Regions from separate parts of the Paraliobacillus zengyii genome, predicted to be linked through region 1. Evidence: riboswitches for the same ligand, from Rfam matches in the RefSeq annotation. Region 1 holds a riboswitch; the other holds the start of a gene.
The links. A riboswitch is a leader RNA that binds a small molecule or an ion and turns the genes downstream of it on or off. The one in region 1 is predicted to bind S-adenosylmethionine.
Positions count from the first base shown of each region.

Region 1 (7,980 bases):
CATGAATTCCTGGAAATGCCCTACCCATGGATCCAGCTTTAATTGTTTCCGAAGGTAAGTTCACAATTAGATGTCCACCTGTTTCGGTCATCCACCATGTGTCGTGAATGCGTAAGTTCAAAGTATTCCATGCCCAGCTAATTACTTCTGGATTTAGTGGTTCTCCAACACTTAGCACGTGACGAAGGGATGATAGATCATAGTTTTTATGAAGATCTCCCTGAGACATTAACATGCGGAAAGCTGTTGGTGCACTATACCATGTTGTAACATGTAACGTTTCAATCAATTGGTACCAATCTTCAGCTTTAAAACGTCCACCTTGTATTACGATTGTTGCTCTGTTAAGCCATGGAGCGAACAGACCGTAAACACTTCCGGTAACCCAACCAGGATGTGATGTACACCAATATACATCGTTTTCTTGTATGTCCAGCACCCATTTTCCTGTTTGGTAGTGATGAATGATCGATCGGTGGGCATGAAGTACACCTTTTGGTTTGCCGGTTGAACCACTCGTATAATGAATAAGCAAACCATCTTCGGGATCTACCCATTCAATCAAGGATGTATTATTTTCTGTAACATATGTTTTCGATTCAATATCTTCTGTATATAAAATTTCTTTTAATGAGGGAATTAGTTTTTTCTGTACACGTTTCCCGAGATTTTTATCAGTAATTAATAAATTCCCTTGGCAATCATTGATACGATCTTGTATTGCTTCATCCATAAAACCTTCAAACAACGGACCAGCAATTGCACCTATTTTAATTACTGCTAAGATAGAGATATAGCATGCAGGATTTTTTGGTAAAAAGATAAAAACACGATCGCCTTTTCTTACGCCATTTTCTTTTAAAATTCTAGCGTAATGATCTGTTTTTTCTTTTACCTGTTGGAAAGTAAGTGAATAGCTTTCCTCTTGATCAACATAATGTAGCGCGATTTTATCACCATAACCATCGGCGACGTGCCGATCAATTGTTTCGTAAGCTGCATTCATTTTCCCTGTCTTACCATAATATAAAGCTTCTTTAGCTTGATCCCAGTCGAATGTATCTTTCGTTTTTTGATAATTTGATAGATTATATACTCCATTTACAGGAGTCAGTTCAATAGCCATCGCTGCTTTCCCCTTTGTCTGTTTAACATTATTCTATCTCTAATTTGTTCGATTAAGGTCTAAACTTTGTAATATATCAGATTTGCATTTTGCGAGTTCCTGACTTCCTCTATTTCTTGGTCTTTGTTCGGTTAAGGTTATTTCACGATCAACTTCGCCAGGTTGACCACGAAGGATAAGGATTCGATCACATAAATAAGTAGCTTCATCTATATCATGCGTTACGAGTACAATAGTTGATTGATATGCTTTCCATATATCCAGAAGTAGGTCCTGTAGTTGCATTTTCGTAAATGCATCTAACGCGCTAAAAGGTTCATCTAATAAAAGAATTTCTGGTGATGTTACGAGTGCACGTGCAATTGCTACGCGTTGAGCCATTCCTCCTGACAATTGACGAGGGTATAGATTTTCATTACCAACAAGCCCAACGTTCGCAATATATTCTTTCGCACGTTTCTCTCTAGTTGCTTTATCACCTTTTAGGCCAAAAGTGACATTGTCTAATACGGTCAGCCAGGGTAATAGGCGTGGTTCTTGAAAGATAAATCCTGTGGTATCATGTACACCTTTAGAGGTACTTCCGTTAATTTCGATTTCCCCTTCGTAACCATCATCCAAACCAGATATTGCACGTAATATCGTGCTTTTTCCACAACCACTTGTACCTAGTAAGCCAATTATCTCTCCAGGTTGAACAGATAAATTAACATTTCGGACGGCTGTGTTTCCGGCAAAGGTTCTGCTAACGTTACGTAATGCTAAGCTCATGTCGGTTTCCCCCTGTTATGTTTTTACGAATCGATCTTGCCAGTGTAGTGAGCGTTCTTCTAAAATCTTTAGCAACCAGTCTGATAATTTACCAATAATTGCAAAGAGAATAATACTGGAGATAATCGTTTCTGGTGATAGTGTATTTTGTCCTAATACAAGTAAATATCCTAGACCTTGACTTGCCCCCATTAATTCTGCTGCAACAACGAACATCCAACCAAGTCCTAGTCCACTGCGTAAGCCAATTAAAAAAGAAGGTAAGGATGCTGGTAATATAATGCGATGTACTTGCTGAAAAGGCGTTAATTTATACATTTTTCCAACTTCAATTAATTTCCGATCTACACCTAAAATACCGCTAACAAGATTTAGATAAACGGGGAAAAATACCCCGACTGCAATCATCGTGATTTTAGATGTTTCCCCGATACCCATCCATAAGATAAATAAGGGTACCCATGCTAGTGATGGAATCGAACGAAAGGCTTGTATAATTGGATCAAATAATTGTTCCGCTTTTTGATAGAAACCAACAAGAGAACCTAATAGTATGGCTACAAGTGTTCCAATTACAAAACCAGCAAAGACACGATAAACGGTAATGCCAATATGCCCCCATAATTCGCCAGTCTGGCCCATTTCCAGAATGGTTAAGAATATTATTGAAGGAGCCGGGAGTTGGTAGGAGGGGAAGACCCCCGCTTTACTTAGAAGCTCCCAGAAGATAAGCAATATAACTGGTAATATACTGCCTAAAATAATAGTTTGTGAACGTTTATTTCTAGCTTTTTTAAGTTTATCCTTTTTCACTTGACTCGTAACATATGCACTTGAAACATCAGCTTCATTTTTAGACATTTGTTATTCCTCCCACTTATTCAACTGTTTCTTCTGCAAAAGCGGGGTTAATTAATTCATTCGTAAGTTCCTCGATATTAGCATCTGCATCAATAACTTCCCCATCTTGCAAAATGCCTCCAGATTCAATTAATGCTTCGATATGAACATCACCAGGAATTGGATTAGAAAAATCATTTCTTTCTAATTGGATTTTTGCAACTTCTACATCAATATCTGCTTCTTCAGCTAATAATTCAGCGGCTTCCTCAGGGTTTTCAAGGATCCAATTTCTAGCTTTTTCGTATACTTTAATCACACGATTTACGTAATCAGGATAATTTTCAGCGAATTCATTTCTTACGTTTAAGAATCCATACGTATTAAAATCAGCATTACGGTAGAACAATTCAGCGTCTGCTTCAATTTCCAGTCGTGCCATATGAGGATCAAGTCCTGCCCATGCGTCAACTTGCCCAGAAACAAGTGAGGATGCACCGTCGCCATGTTGTAAGTTAACAATTTCTACTTCATCAGGATCGATATTTTCAGCTGCCAATGCACGTAGTAGGAAAATATACGGATCTGTTCCGATTGTTGCTGCAACCTTTTTACCGGTTAAGTCAGCTACTGACTCAATGTCAGAATCGGGATTCGTTACGAGTGCTGTCCATTCAGGTTTTGAATAGATATAAACATTTTGAATTGGTGAACCATTTGATTTAGATATTAAAGCTGCCGCTCCAGCTGTAGAACCGAAGTCGACACTATCACTATTCAAGAATTCTAAAGCTTTATTACTTCCTTGACTTAATGCCCATTCAATCTCAATACCTTCTTCTTCAAATTCTTCCTCAGCCCAACCGAATTTCTTTAAAACTAAACTAGTTGGAGAGTAGTATGCGTAATCTAAACGGATTTCTTCTGGACCTGTTTCTTCTCCACTTGTATCAGATGAACAACCTACAGCTATTACCAATACAACACCTACAAGAATAATTGCAAGAAAGCTTCTAACATCAATCAATGCTATTTTTTTCAATTTTATTTGCCCCTTTGTTTTTACTAATCGACTTTTATCTCTATAAGCCAATTATAGTTTCATTTAAATTTCACATGCATATGTTGAAATTGACCCGCGTAAACGTTGTGCCTCTTTATACGTACATCTGTTATGGATTACTTCTAATCCTGCTTCGCTGGCAATTGCAGCAGCTTCTGGTGAGACCACACCTTCTTGCAACCAGAAGACTCTTGGTTTGACTTCAATTGCTTCTTTTGCAACGCCAATTGCTGCTTCTGGACTTCTGAATACTTGAACAATGTCAATCGCTTCAGGGATACTCTTTAAATCTGGATAAGCTTTTTCACCCAATATTTCTGTTTCACGTGGGTTAACTGGAATGATTTTATAACCGAGACGTTGCATTTTTCTTGCTAGACGGTAACTTGGTCTTGCTTCTTTACCGCTTAATCCAACAATGGCTAACGTCTTTTGTCTTGTTTTTTCAACGCCATCTATTTCAAATCGTTCGTAAGGGGAGTTTAACGCCCATTTAATGATTCCTTCATCGTTGATGACAATGTCATTTGTTTCGCCTTTGCCAATACCTGTTGCCTTAACTAATGCTTGATTTAGATCATGGATAATATCATCAAGCGATTCAAGACCTACAGATAATCTTACCAATTCTTCTTTAACACCAGTTTCAATTAACTTCTCTTTTGATAATTGTTGATGTGTTGTCGAAGCTGGGTGAATTATTAATGATTTAGCATCTCCAACATTGGCTACGTGTGACCAGAGCGAGACATTATCAATCAATTTTCTTCCTGCATCTCGGCCACCTTTAATACCAAATACGAGAATGGAACCAAAACCATTATTTAGAATATCCTTTGCTAAGGCATGTGAACTGTGACTTTCAAGCCCAGGATAATCAACCCAATCAACTGCTGGATGGTTATCTAAATAGTTGGCTAGTTTAATTGCATTTTCATTATGGCGCTGTACACGTAGATGTAAAGTTTCTAATCCTTGGATAAGTTGGAAAGCATTATATGGACTCAATGATGCACCAAAATCACGTAACAATTGCACACGGACTTTCGTACTAAATGCTAAAGTGCCGAAATCTGTTGCATAGCGAATACCGTTATAGCTTGGATCAGGCTCTGTGAAAGTTGGGAATTTTTCTGAATTCCAGTTAAATCGACCACCATCAATGATAATTCCACCGATTGTAGTACCATGTCCGCCTATCCATTTGGTAGCAGAGTGTACGACAATATCGGCACCGAGTAAAATAGGTTTACACACATACGGCGTGGCAAAGGTATTATCGATAATTAATGGTACACCAGCCTCATGTGAGATTTCAGCTACTTTCTCTACATCCAAAACATGTAAGTTAGGGTTACCGATAATTTCACCGAAAACTGCTTTTGTTTTATCAGTAATTGCATCTTTAAAATTATCTGGATTACTTGGATCAACAAATTTTACATTGATTCCGTATCGAGGTAACGTTATAGCAAAAAGATTATATGTTCCACCGTATAAGTTAATCGCTGCTACAATTTCATCTCCCGCACTGGCTACATTTAAAATAGATAACGTAATGGCAGACATACCAGAAGAAGTCGCAACAGCAGCTACACCATCTTCTAATAGAGCTAACCGTTTTTCGAAAACTTCAACAGTGGGATTGCCAATTCTTGAATAAATGTTACCTGGTTCATCAAGCGAAAATAATCGTTCTGCGTGTTCAGAGTCATGAAATACATAAGAAGTAGTTTGATAGATTGGTACTGCACGTGAACCAGTTGTTGGATCGGGAGCTTGCCCGCCGTGTAATGCTAAAGTTTCGATGTCATACGTTGTGTTTTTTTCTTTTGTCATAGTAAAACCCTCCTGTAATGTTATAAAAAAGCCCTCTTCTTTAAGAAGAGGGCGGTAAATGCATGCTCTTCTTATCTATCAGAATGAATCTGCTGGAATTAGCACCTTTTAAGTAGTAACTTAATGGTTGCTGGGTGTCATCGGGCCAGTCCCTCTACCACTCTTGATAAGAGTTATTTTGTTTTATTTGCAAGAAAAACCCTCTTTCAACTGACGATGAAAGAGGGTTTTAATCCGCGAATTACTTCATCATCCAAAGCTTATGCTTTGCTGGTAGGGGCACCTTGCTGAGCAGGTTGCCGTGGAGTCGTTAAGCCAGATCTTTCGTCCACTCTTTATAAATGTTTAATGTTAAATAGAGTATACCACAGATATCTTATGTGTCTAGTGGGTTTTTTAAATTTATTTGAATATTCTTTATAAAAAGATATTATTTGTTTACATACATAAACCGTTCCATATAGTAAATAAAAGCTTGATTGTAGTAACTAGCAAAATAATAGTCCCCATTATGTCCGGCATAAGGCATCATTAGTAAAGTAGCTTGCTCATTTCCATTCTCTCGATACGCTTCATAGAAATCACGAGAAATAGATGCGTCAACAATGCCATCTGCGTCTCCTTGGAATATGAGTGCCGGCGGACTATCTTCTTTAACTAGGAGAGATGTATCCATAAACGAATCAGAACCGGCTATTCCAATATTTTTAGCTAATCCATTGGCAGGATAAATCGGGATAATACCATTTACATCAAGTTCAGGGTTTAAAACATCTTGATAATTCTCACTTGTAAGGCCTAAACCAGCTGCATTTGCTAATTGTCCACCTGCAGATGCCCCAGAGATAAAAACGGAGTCTAAATTCGCATTATAATCATCATTGTTTTCAACTAAATAATTAGTAAAAAGACCGATGTGACGGACCATATCATCAAGAGAGAAGTCAGCAACGATATTTTCGGGGACTGGTGCAAATTCAACAAATTTATCCTCACTACTTAATCCGTACTGAATATCAAATACTACATAGCCTTGACTTGCGAAGTACTTATTAACTGCTGCATTGTTAGATGATCCTTTGTCACCAATTGTCCAACCGCCACCATGAATTCGAATTAAAACAGAGCTATTTCCAGGCAATTGGGCTGGATTTGATGTCGGTAGATAAGCATCGAAGTGTAATTCAATTCCTTCATCCACACCCTCTGTTCCTGAGTAGAATAAAGTGTCTTGTTCAAGATTATAGTTTTCAGTTGATAATCCGAAAAAGTAAGCCGGTAATGAAAAAGGTACGTCTAAAAAAGTATCTGTCATACTATCAGTTAATGAATTTTGATCCGCTTCATTTAATGTGTTTGAAAAGTCATTTTCCATCTCTGAAAAGGTTAATACGGTTGTAACGAGAGGAACAGAAAAGGTGATAGAAACAGCTATTCCTATAATAGAAGTTATGATACTAATAAACGAAAGGTTTTTACCAGTCCGCATTCTAAGAATCAGTGCGACGATTGCTAACGTTATTAAACTGAAAAACAAAGCATATCCAGGAACGAATAATTCAACAATGCTACCATTATTTTCTCCTCTTATTAGTAGAAACGATACATATGCTCCTAAAAGCAGACAGAGTATCCATAGACTTATCATCAGGATATGGAAGAATCCCTTCTTATCTTGCGTCATTGTGTTGCTAAATCTTATGTATCCCATGTTATTTAGACTCTTACGTGTCGTTCCTGCTATTATCCCGCCTAAAATAAACAAACTAAGTAATAGAATTATAGAAACCATACTTCGTGAAGTTGTATTTAAAGGATCAAAAGAAGCGATGGAGTTTAGAATAGGCAAGAGTAACATTATTAAGATTGTGAAGGTTAAATAGAAGTAATCGAGACCCTTCTGATTACTAGGAATAGCAGCCACAATAAAGTTACCTAAAAGAGTTAACATCATAAAAATACCGTAGATATTCCATAACCCATTTGAACTATCAATTAATAGATAAACAATTCCTGCTATAATCGTTAAGCTATTTGCTAGTATAAGCATGCTAGAGAAGCTACTTGCAAAAGAACGACTAGGCTTCGTAAATAGGTTTGTTTGGTTTAATTGTTTATTTAATGAAGTGCGCACGTTCAGTTCTCCTTTTTGTTTACTTACATTTTTTTCTTTGAGCCATGTTAATTTTAACATGAATACATATTTTAAGTAACTCAACTGTCGCAGAGTGAAACTGAAAAATAAGTCTTACCATTCAAAGCTAAAGTTGACTTCATGCTCCTTTCATAAGCATCACTGTGCTTAAGTTTTTTTACAAAAATAGATACTAAATTCCAGAGT
Region 1 is NZ_CP029797.1:3,521,516-3,529,495, reverse strand. Features, by position in the region: gene acsA (acetate--CoA ligase) at 1-1,126, opposite strand, end outside; gene DM447_RS17280 (ABC transporter ATP-binding protein) at 1,166-1,897, opposite strand; gene DM447_RS17275 (ABC transporter permease) at 1,913-2,758, opposite strand; gene DM447_RS17270 (aliphatic sulfonate ABC transporter substrate-binding protein) at 2,775-3,779, opposite strand; gene DM447_RS17265 (PLP-dependent aspartate aminotransferase family protein) at 3,843-5,639, opposite strand; SAM riboswitch class I at 5,708-5,812, opposite strand; SAM riboswitch class I at 5,883-5,983, opposite strand; gene DM447_RS17260 (alpha/beta hydrolase) at 6,070-7,773, opposite strand.

Region 2 (7,980 bases), 820 kb from region 1:
GTTGTTGCATAATTTGACCAGTTTGAGCAGGGTTCATATTTGTTGCTTGTTGTTGCTGTTGCTGTTGCTGTTGCATATGTGGTGTCCTCCTTTTAATTTGTGCATTTGTAATGTCACCATTACTAATGAAATTATACAGTGATGATTTAGAGGCATACTACTAGTCAGGTGTGCATTTTTCTTATATACTAATAGGAAATAATCAGGGTTTATAACAATTAAAAGAGGTTATTATGATAAACTAGAAATAAAGGAGTGACATACAATGACGATTACTTTTTATGCATATCCAAAGTGTGGTACGTGTCAAAAGGCAAAAAAATGGCTTGAACAAGAACAAGCTGCGTATACTGAAATACATATAGTAGAAAACCCACCAACCAAAGAACAATTACGTTCGATTATATCTAAAAGTGACATGCCAATTAAAAAGTTTTTTAATACAAGTGGTTTAAAGTATCGAGAGCTTGGATTAAAGGATAAGTTATTGGATGCAACGGATGAAGAGAAATTGGACTGGTTAGCTTCTGATGGCATGCTTATAAAACGACCATTAACAACTGATAATGAAAAGGTTACACTAGGATTTAAACTAGAAGAATTTGAACAGACTTGGAAATAGGTTAATTTAAAATACATTTATGGAGGTAGTTAGAGTGAGTTTACCAAAAGATTTGCGTTATTCCGAAGAACATGAGTGGGTTAAAGTAGAAGGAAATAAAGTACGAATTGGTATAACAGACCATGCGCAAGACGAATTAGGTGATATTGTATTTGTAGAATTACCTGAAGAAGGTGACGATATAGAGTCAGATGAGCCATTTGGTAGTGTAGAATCTGTTAAAACTGTTTCTGAGTTATATGCTCCAATTAGCGGGAAAGTGGTTGAAGTAAACGAGGAACTCGATGATAGTCCTGAATTTGTTAATGAATCTCCATATGATAAAGCGTGGATGGTTGTAATAGAACCAAGTGATTCATCTCAGATTGAGGCATTAATGACTCCAGAAGAATACCAAGCAATGATTGAAGATGACGAATAATTAATTATTGCATGTTTTTTTTCCTTTTTCATACAATATTACAGACAGTATAAGTTATAATCCCTTGTTACAAATGCAGTAACAAGGGATTACTTGTAAATAACGTTAATTAGTAAAGTAGGTGAAGCTCATGTCTTCAAATGATACTAAAAAGATCATTATTGTTGAAGGACGTACAGATAAAAAACAAATCGAAAAATTAATTGACGAATCAGTTACGATAATTTGTACAAATGGGACGCTGGGTGTTGAGAAGATGGAAGAGTTAATACTAGATTATGACTTAGACAATCGAGACGTTTTTATCTTGGTTGATGAAGACCATTCGGGTAATAAATTACGAAAGCAATTATCAATAGAATTACCACACGCAATACACATTTTTATTGACAAGACTTTTAGAGAAGTTGCAGCAACCCCAGAATTAGAACTAGCGACAGCATTATTAAGTAGAGGAATTACTGTAAACCCTAGTTATCTTATGTAAGGTGGGAAATATGATACCAATAACGCGTGAAACAATACGTACAGTAGTGCAACCAGATAAAATGATTTTTATTTATACCCCTTTTTGTGGAACGTGCCATTTAGCGAGAAGGATACTAGAAGAAATTGAAGAAGCTTCAAATGGAGCTGTTATATTTTATGAGCTAAATGCAGGTTTATTTCCTGAGGTGATGCAACAAGAAAGAATAGAAAGTGTTCCTTGTCTATTGATGACCAATAATGGAGAGCCGAGTAAAATATACTCGTTCGAATCGTTAGGTAAGTTAAATAATTTATTACATTCAAATCGCTGAACCTATCATTTAGGCATGATATTACCTACTGCTGTAACGATATCTAAGAAATTGGCTTTATCATTAAATTGTTTATAAATAGTTCCGGTTGAATCAATTAATACAGTAGTTGGAACACCCTGACATTGATATAAGTTATATATTTCTGTTCCTTTATCCATTAAAGTTGGCTGTTCCAAAAATTCTTTAGTGAAATCTACAGCTGCTGATTGATCGCGTTCTCTACCTGTAACATTAATAGTCAACATTTTCACTTTTGGATTGTCTAGTGATCGGTAAAGTTGTTCCTTCTTTGGTAAGTCGATGCTACAATCTAGGCACCATGAAGCCCAAAAAGTAAGAATAATGATACTGCCAAGGTCATCGTGTAAATGATAATTACCTTCTTTATTTAAATAGGGTAATACAAAATTTGGTGCTAACATTTAAATCATCCTTTTAATAGAATATTGCTATTATTCTAACACATTTTATGGCGTTAAAATATGTTGACATTGATTATTAGCATATGCTAAAATTACATTTAGTTAAAATAATTACATACATTATCTCTTATCAAGAGAGGTGGAGGGACTGGCCCGATGAAACCCGGCAACCGTTAAACATTTATTTGTGTTTAAAAAGGTGCCAATTCCTGCAGAGCAATTGCTTTGGCAGATGAGAGAACAGGAAAGTTATATTCGCCAGCCAAAAACGCGTCTTTCTGTTCTCTTGAACAGAAAGTCGTGTTTTTTAATTTGTGTAGAAAGAAGGAATAGTATGATATCAATTCAACACTTGTCAAAAGTTTATAAAACCAAATCTTCAACTATTCAAGCAGTAGATGATTTAAGTTTAAATATAGATAAAGGCGAAATATTTGGTGTAATTGGATATAGCGGAGCTGGTAAAAGTACCTTTATCCGTTTAATAAATCGACTGGAGGAACCATCAACTGGCGATATAATTATTGACAATCAAAAAATAACGTCATTATCTAAAAATGAATTAAGACTTTCACGTCAAGAAATTGGAATGATTTTTCAACATTTTAATTTGTTATGGTCAAGAACAGTTCGAGATAATATTGCCTTACCACTAGAAATAGCTGGTTTATCAAGGCAAGAGCGTTATAAGCGTGTTGATGAATTAATTGGACTTGTTGGTTTGACAGGCAGAGAAGATGCATTCCCATCGCAATTGAGCGGTGGTCAAAAGCAACGTGTTGGCATAGCAAGAGCTCTAGCTAACAATCCAAAAGTACTTTTGTGTGATGAAGCAACCTCAGCACTTGATCCAGAAACAACAGACTCTATTCTTTCTTTATTAGTAGATATTAATCAAAAACTTGGTTTAACTATTATCCTTATTACACATGAAATGCACGTTATCCAAAAGATTTGTCATCGTGTTGCAGTAATGGAAGAAGGTAGAATTGTTGAACAAGGTGATGTAGTAGAGGTTTTCTCGCATCCGAAACAGGGTGTTACGAAGAAATTTGTTGAACAAGTTATGGGGAAACCGGATGATGAAGTTACAGAAGAAACATTAATAAAGTCTGTTACAAAAGGAAAGGTTTTACGTTTACACTTTGTTGGTGAAACAGCAAATCAAGCTGTTATAAGTCAAGTTGCTAAAAGGTTTGATGTGGAAGTAAATATCTTGCACGGTAACGTTAAGCAAACGCAGGCAGGGGCTTACGGTACCTTATTTGTGAATGTAATAGGTGAAGAAGAAGTAATAGAAGAAGCACTAAGATTTATTACTTCTACATCTGTTGAAGTGGAGGTGAAAAATAATGCTAACTAATCCATTTCCGAACGTTGACTGGATGGATCTATTATTTGCAATGGGTGAAACATTCTATATGACAATGCTTGCTTTAATTGGAACCTTAATTTTTGGTGTTATTTTAGGGTTATTATTATATCTTACAGCGAATGACGGCATTTGGGAAAATAAACTATTGAATTTCATTGTATCGTCAATCGTTAACGTTTTTCGCGCGATTCCATTTGTTATTTTGATATTATTACTTATTCCATTTACTGATTTTCTAATTGGAACGATACGTGGTCCCAATGCGGCTTTGCCAGCTTTAATTATTGGATCAGCACCATTTTATGCTAGGTTGGTGGAAATAGGTTTAAGAGAAGTGGACAAGGGAGTAGTAGAAGCAGCTAAATCAATGGGTGCAAAAACAACAACAATTATTTATAAAGTGTTGTTAAAGGAATCCACTCCAGCACTCGTTTCAGGTTTAACGGTAACAGCTATAGCCTTAATTGGTTACACCGCAGTTGCCGGAGTTATAGGTGCAGGTGGTTTAGGTGACTTTGCTTATTTCCATGGATTTATGCGTAGAGACTTTGATGTTGTTTTTGTTTGTACAGTCTTAATTGTAATAATTGTATTCATCTTCCAATTTATTGGTGATGCGATCACCAATAAAATGGATAAAAGGTAACCGTTAATAATACCCACTATGTTGGGAATTATATATAAAACAAAAAAAGGGGAGCAATGCAAAATGAAAAAACTTGTAACATTAATATTGTTAGTATCTGTTGGGATTATATTAGCGGCATGTGGAAACGGAGATTCAGAGGACAATGTGATTAAGGTCGGTGCAACAAGTGTGCCACATGCTGAAGTTTTAGAGGAAGCTCAACCATTATTAGAAGAAGAAGGTATAACATTAGAAATCGAACAATATACAGATTATAGTTTACCAAACCAGGATTTAGTGGATGGCACAATTGATGCTAACTACTTCCAACATGTTCCATTCATGGAAACTGAAATTGAAGAAAAGGGCTATGATATTGTTAATTTAGGTGGCGTTCATTTAGAACCAATGGGTGTTTACTCTCAAAGTATTGAAAGTATTGATGACATTGAAGAAGGAACAGAAGTAGTTATTAGTCGTAATGTACCAGATCATGGTCGTATCCTTTCTTTATTTGAATCAAATGGTCTAATAACATTAGCTGATGACGTTAAAAAATCAGAAGCGACTGTTGATGATATTGTTGATAATCCATTAAATTTAACTTTTTCAGCAGATGTAAATCCTGAATTTTTAATTGAAACATACCAAAGTGAAGAAGATGTACTAGTTGCAATTAATACTAACTATGCAATTGAAGCAGATTTATCACCAGTAGACGATGCTTTGTTTATTGAAAGTGATGATTCTTTATATGTGAATATTGTGGTTGCAAATGCAGAAGATGAGAATAATGAAAACTTAAATAAATTAGTAGAAGTTTTGCAATCAGAGGAAATTCAAAATTTCATTACAGAAAATTATAATGGAGAAGTAATTGCTGTTGGTGGATCAGAAGAATAATTCGAGAAATTCAAATGAATTCAAAGAATATTTGATGTACTTTAACTAATTTTAAACTCAATTCTATAGGTGAAGCGAAAAGGTTATTTATTAGTCCAAACGATTTGTCAACTCTTTTGTTACATCATCTTACAAATGATATAATAAATTTGTTCAAATAAAGAAAGGATGGGTTTTAACAAACCATGGATAATCTAGCTTTAACTTATACAAGTGAAATGGAAAAGGCGATGCAATTAAATCACGGTTTAGGATTCGCTGAATACGAAAGAAAACTAAATCAACGTTTAGAAATTGAAAGAGCACGAGAGAAAAGTCATCGAAATGGCTTGAAAGCAGTAACAGAGATGAAACGAAAAGTGCATCGTTAATAAAAGAAAAATATTAAGATCCCTTGCGAATACATTTGCAAGGGATGTTTGCGTTATAATAGAATAGAAACATGTAAATTAGTTTCTTCATTATAATACAATTAATAAGAAAAAGTTTGAAAACAAGTTGGAATTATGAGTGAAAATCTTGATTATAGATTCGAAATAGTATAAGATTGTAATGAGAATAAACTGAGAATGAATAAAAATTATATTGTTCATTCCACACAACATAAATAATAATTTTTTTGGGGGTATCGAAATGGCAGGATCTATTCTAGAAATTAAAGATCTTCACGTTCAAATTGAAGATCAAGAAATATTAAAAGGTGTTAATTTAACGATTAAAGGTGGCGAATTCCACGCGATAATGGGGCCGAACGGTACTGGTAAATCAACGTTGGCATCAGCAATCATGGGGCATCCTAATTATGAAATAACTAGTGGTAGTATACATTTAGATGGTGAAGATGTTTTAGAAATGGAAGTTGATGAACGTGCAAAAGCTGGACTATTTCTAGCGATGCAGTATCCAAGTGAGATTAGCGGTGTTACAACATCTGATTTCCTACGTTCTTCTGTTAATGCACATCGTGCAGAAGGAGACGAAATTCCTTTAATGAAGTTTATTAAAGAAATGGATAGTTCAATGGACTACTTAGAGATGGATAAAAATATGTCGCAACGTTATTTAAACACTGGTTTTTCTGGTGGAGAGAAGAAACGTAATGAAATTCTTCAATTAATGATGTTAAAACCTGCGATTGGTATATTAGATGAAATTGATTCTGGATTAGATATCGATGCATTGAAAGTTGTATCAAAAGGAATTAATAAATTACGCAATGAAAACTTTGGTTGCCTAATTATTACACATTATCAACGTCTTTTAGACTATGTTACACCTGATTATGTACATGTAATGATGCAAGGACGTGTTGTTAAGTCTGGTGGACCAGAATTAGTTAAACGCTTAGAGGCTGAAGGTTATGATTGGATTAAAAAAGAGCTAGGCATTGAAGAAGAAACCGTTGGTAACAACGCGTAATAGTAAGGAGGGATTACATGGCTATTGAAACGAAGCAACCATATGAAAAAGAATATATCGAACAGTTTTCTGAAAAACAAAACGAACCAGAATGGATGAAGGTATTTCGCACCCAAGCATTAGAAATTTCTAAGAACTTGGAGATGCCAAGACCTGATAAAACGAATATATCTAAATGGAATTTTACGAAATTTAATTTAGAAGCTGAAATAAATAAACTTGATTCGTTAAAAGATTTACCAGATGATATCAAAGTATTCGTTGATACGGATAAAGATGATCATAATTTAGTCATCCTTCGTAATCAATATAATGCTTATGAAATGATTTCAGATAAATTAGCAGATCAAGGTGTTATCTTAACTGACATTTTCACTGCACTACAAAAATATCCGGAACTAGTTCAAAGATATTATATGAAAGATGCTGTTGCATTTGACGAAAATCGTTTAACAGCTCTACATGCAGCATTAATGAATGGCGGTATTTTTGTTTATGTACCCAAAAATGTTGTTGTTGAAGAACCTCTTCAAGCAATTTTTTGGCAAGAAGATAATAATTTTGCTTTATTTAATCATGTTATTGTTGTAGCAGAAGAAAATAGTTCCCTAACATATGTAGAAAACTATATTTCTTTTAACAAAGATGAAGAAACTGTTGCAAATGTTGTAGCAGAAGTAATTGCACATGACAATGCATCTATTTCTTTTGGTTCTGTTGATAACTTTGCACATGGTACTACCGTTTATATGAATCGACGTGGAATTGCTTATCGTGACGCGAAGATTGAATGGGCATTAGGTCAAATGAATGATGGTAATACGGTTTCAGAGAATATAACGCATTTGATTGGAGATAATTCCTTCTCTTATGCTAAAGCAGTATCAGTTGGACGCGGAGATCAAATCCAAAACTTTACTGCAAAAATTGTCAATTATGGAAAACGTTCAGAAGGACTTATCTTACAGCACGGAGTAATGAAAGATAGTGCCTCTGCCATTTTTAATGGTATCGGAAAAATTGAACATGGTGGTACAAAAGCAAATGCTGAACAAGAATCCCGTGTTTTAATGCTTAGCAAAGATGCACGAGGAGATGCAAACCCGATTTTATTAATTGATGAAGATGATGTAACAGCAGGCCATGCTGCATCAGTAGGTCGTGTTGACCCGATTCAATTGTATTATCTTATGAGTAGAGGTATCTCGCAAAGAGAAGCAGAACGCTTAGTAATTCACGGCTTCTTAGCACCTGTTGTTAATGCAATACCAATTGCAGCAGTTAGAGAACAATTAACTGAAGTTATTGAGAGGAAAGTATACTGATGGATGTAAAAGCTGTCCGTTCACAATTTCCGATTTTAGATCAAAACGTTAACGGAAGTCCT
Region 2 is NZ_CP029797.1:2,703,267-2,711,246, reverse strand. Features, by position in the region: gene DM447_RS13770 (hypothetical protein) at 1-76, opposite strand, end outside; gene DM447_RS13765 (arsenate reductase family protein) at 266-622, shown strand; gene gcvH (glycine cleavage system protein GcvH) at 657-1,043, shown strand; gene DM447_RS13755 (toprim domain-containing protein) at 1,174-1,530, shown strand; gene DM447_RS13750 (thioredoxin family protein) at 1,541-1,843, shown strand; gene DM447_RS13745 (TlpA disulfide reductase family protein) at 1,849-2,268, opposite strand; SAM riboswitch class I at 2,393-2,507, shown strand; gene DM447_RS13740 (methionine ABC transporter ATP-binding protein) at 2,603-3,631, shown strand; gene DM447_RS13735 (methionine ABC transporter permease) at 3,621-4,289, shown strand; gene DM447_RS13730 (MetQ/NlpA family ABC transporter substrate-binding protein) at 4,353-5,174, shown strand; gene DM447_RS13725 (YuzK family famiily protein) at 5,360-5,545, shown strand; gene sufC (Fe-S cluster assembly ATPase SufC) at 5,808-6,593, shown strand; gene sufD (Fe-S cluster assembly protein SufD) at 6,611-7,918, shown strand; gene DM447_RS13710 (cysteine desulfurase) at 7,918-7,980, shown strand, end outside.
Region 2: it holds a riboswitch for S-adenosylmethionine, as region 1 does, so the genes downstream of both, DM447_RS13740 (methionine ABC transporter ATP-binding protein) here and DM447_RS17265 (PLP-dependent aspartate aminotransferase family protein) in region 1, are expected to answer to the same signal.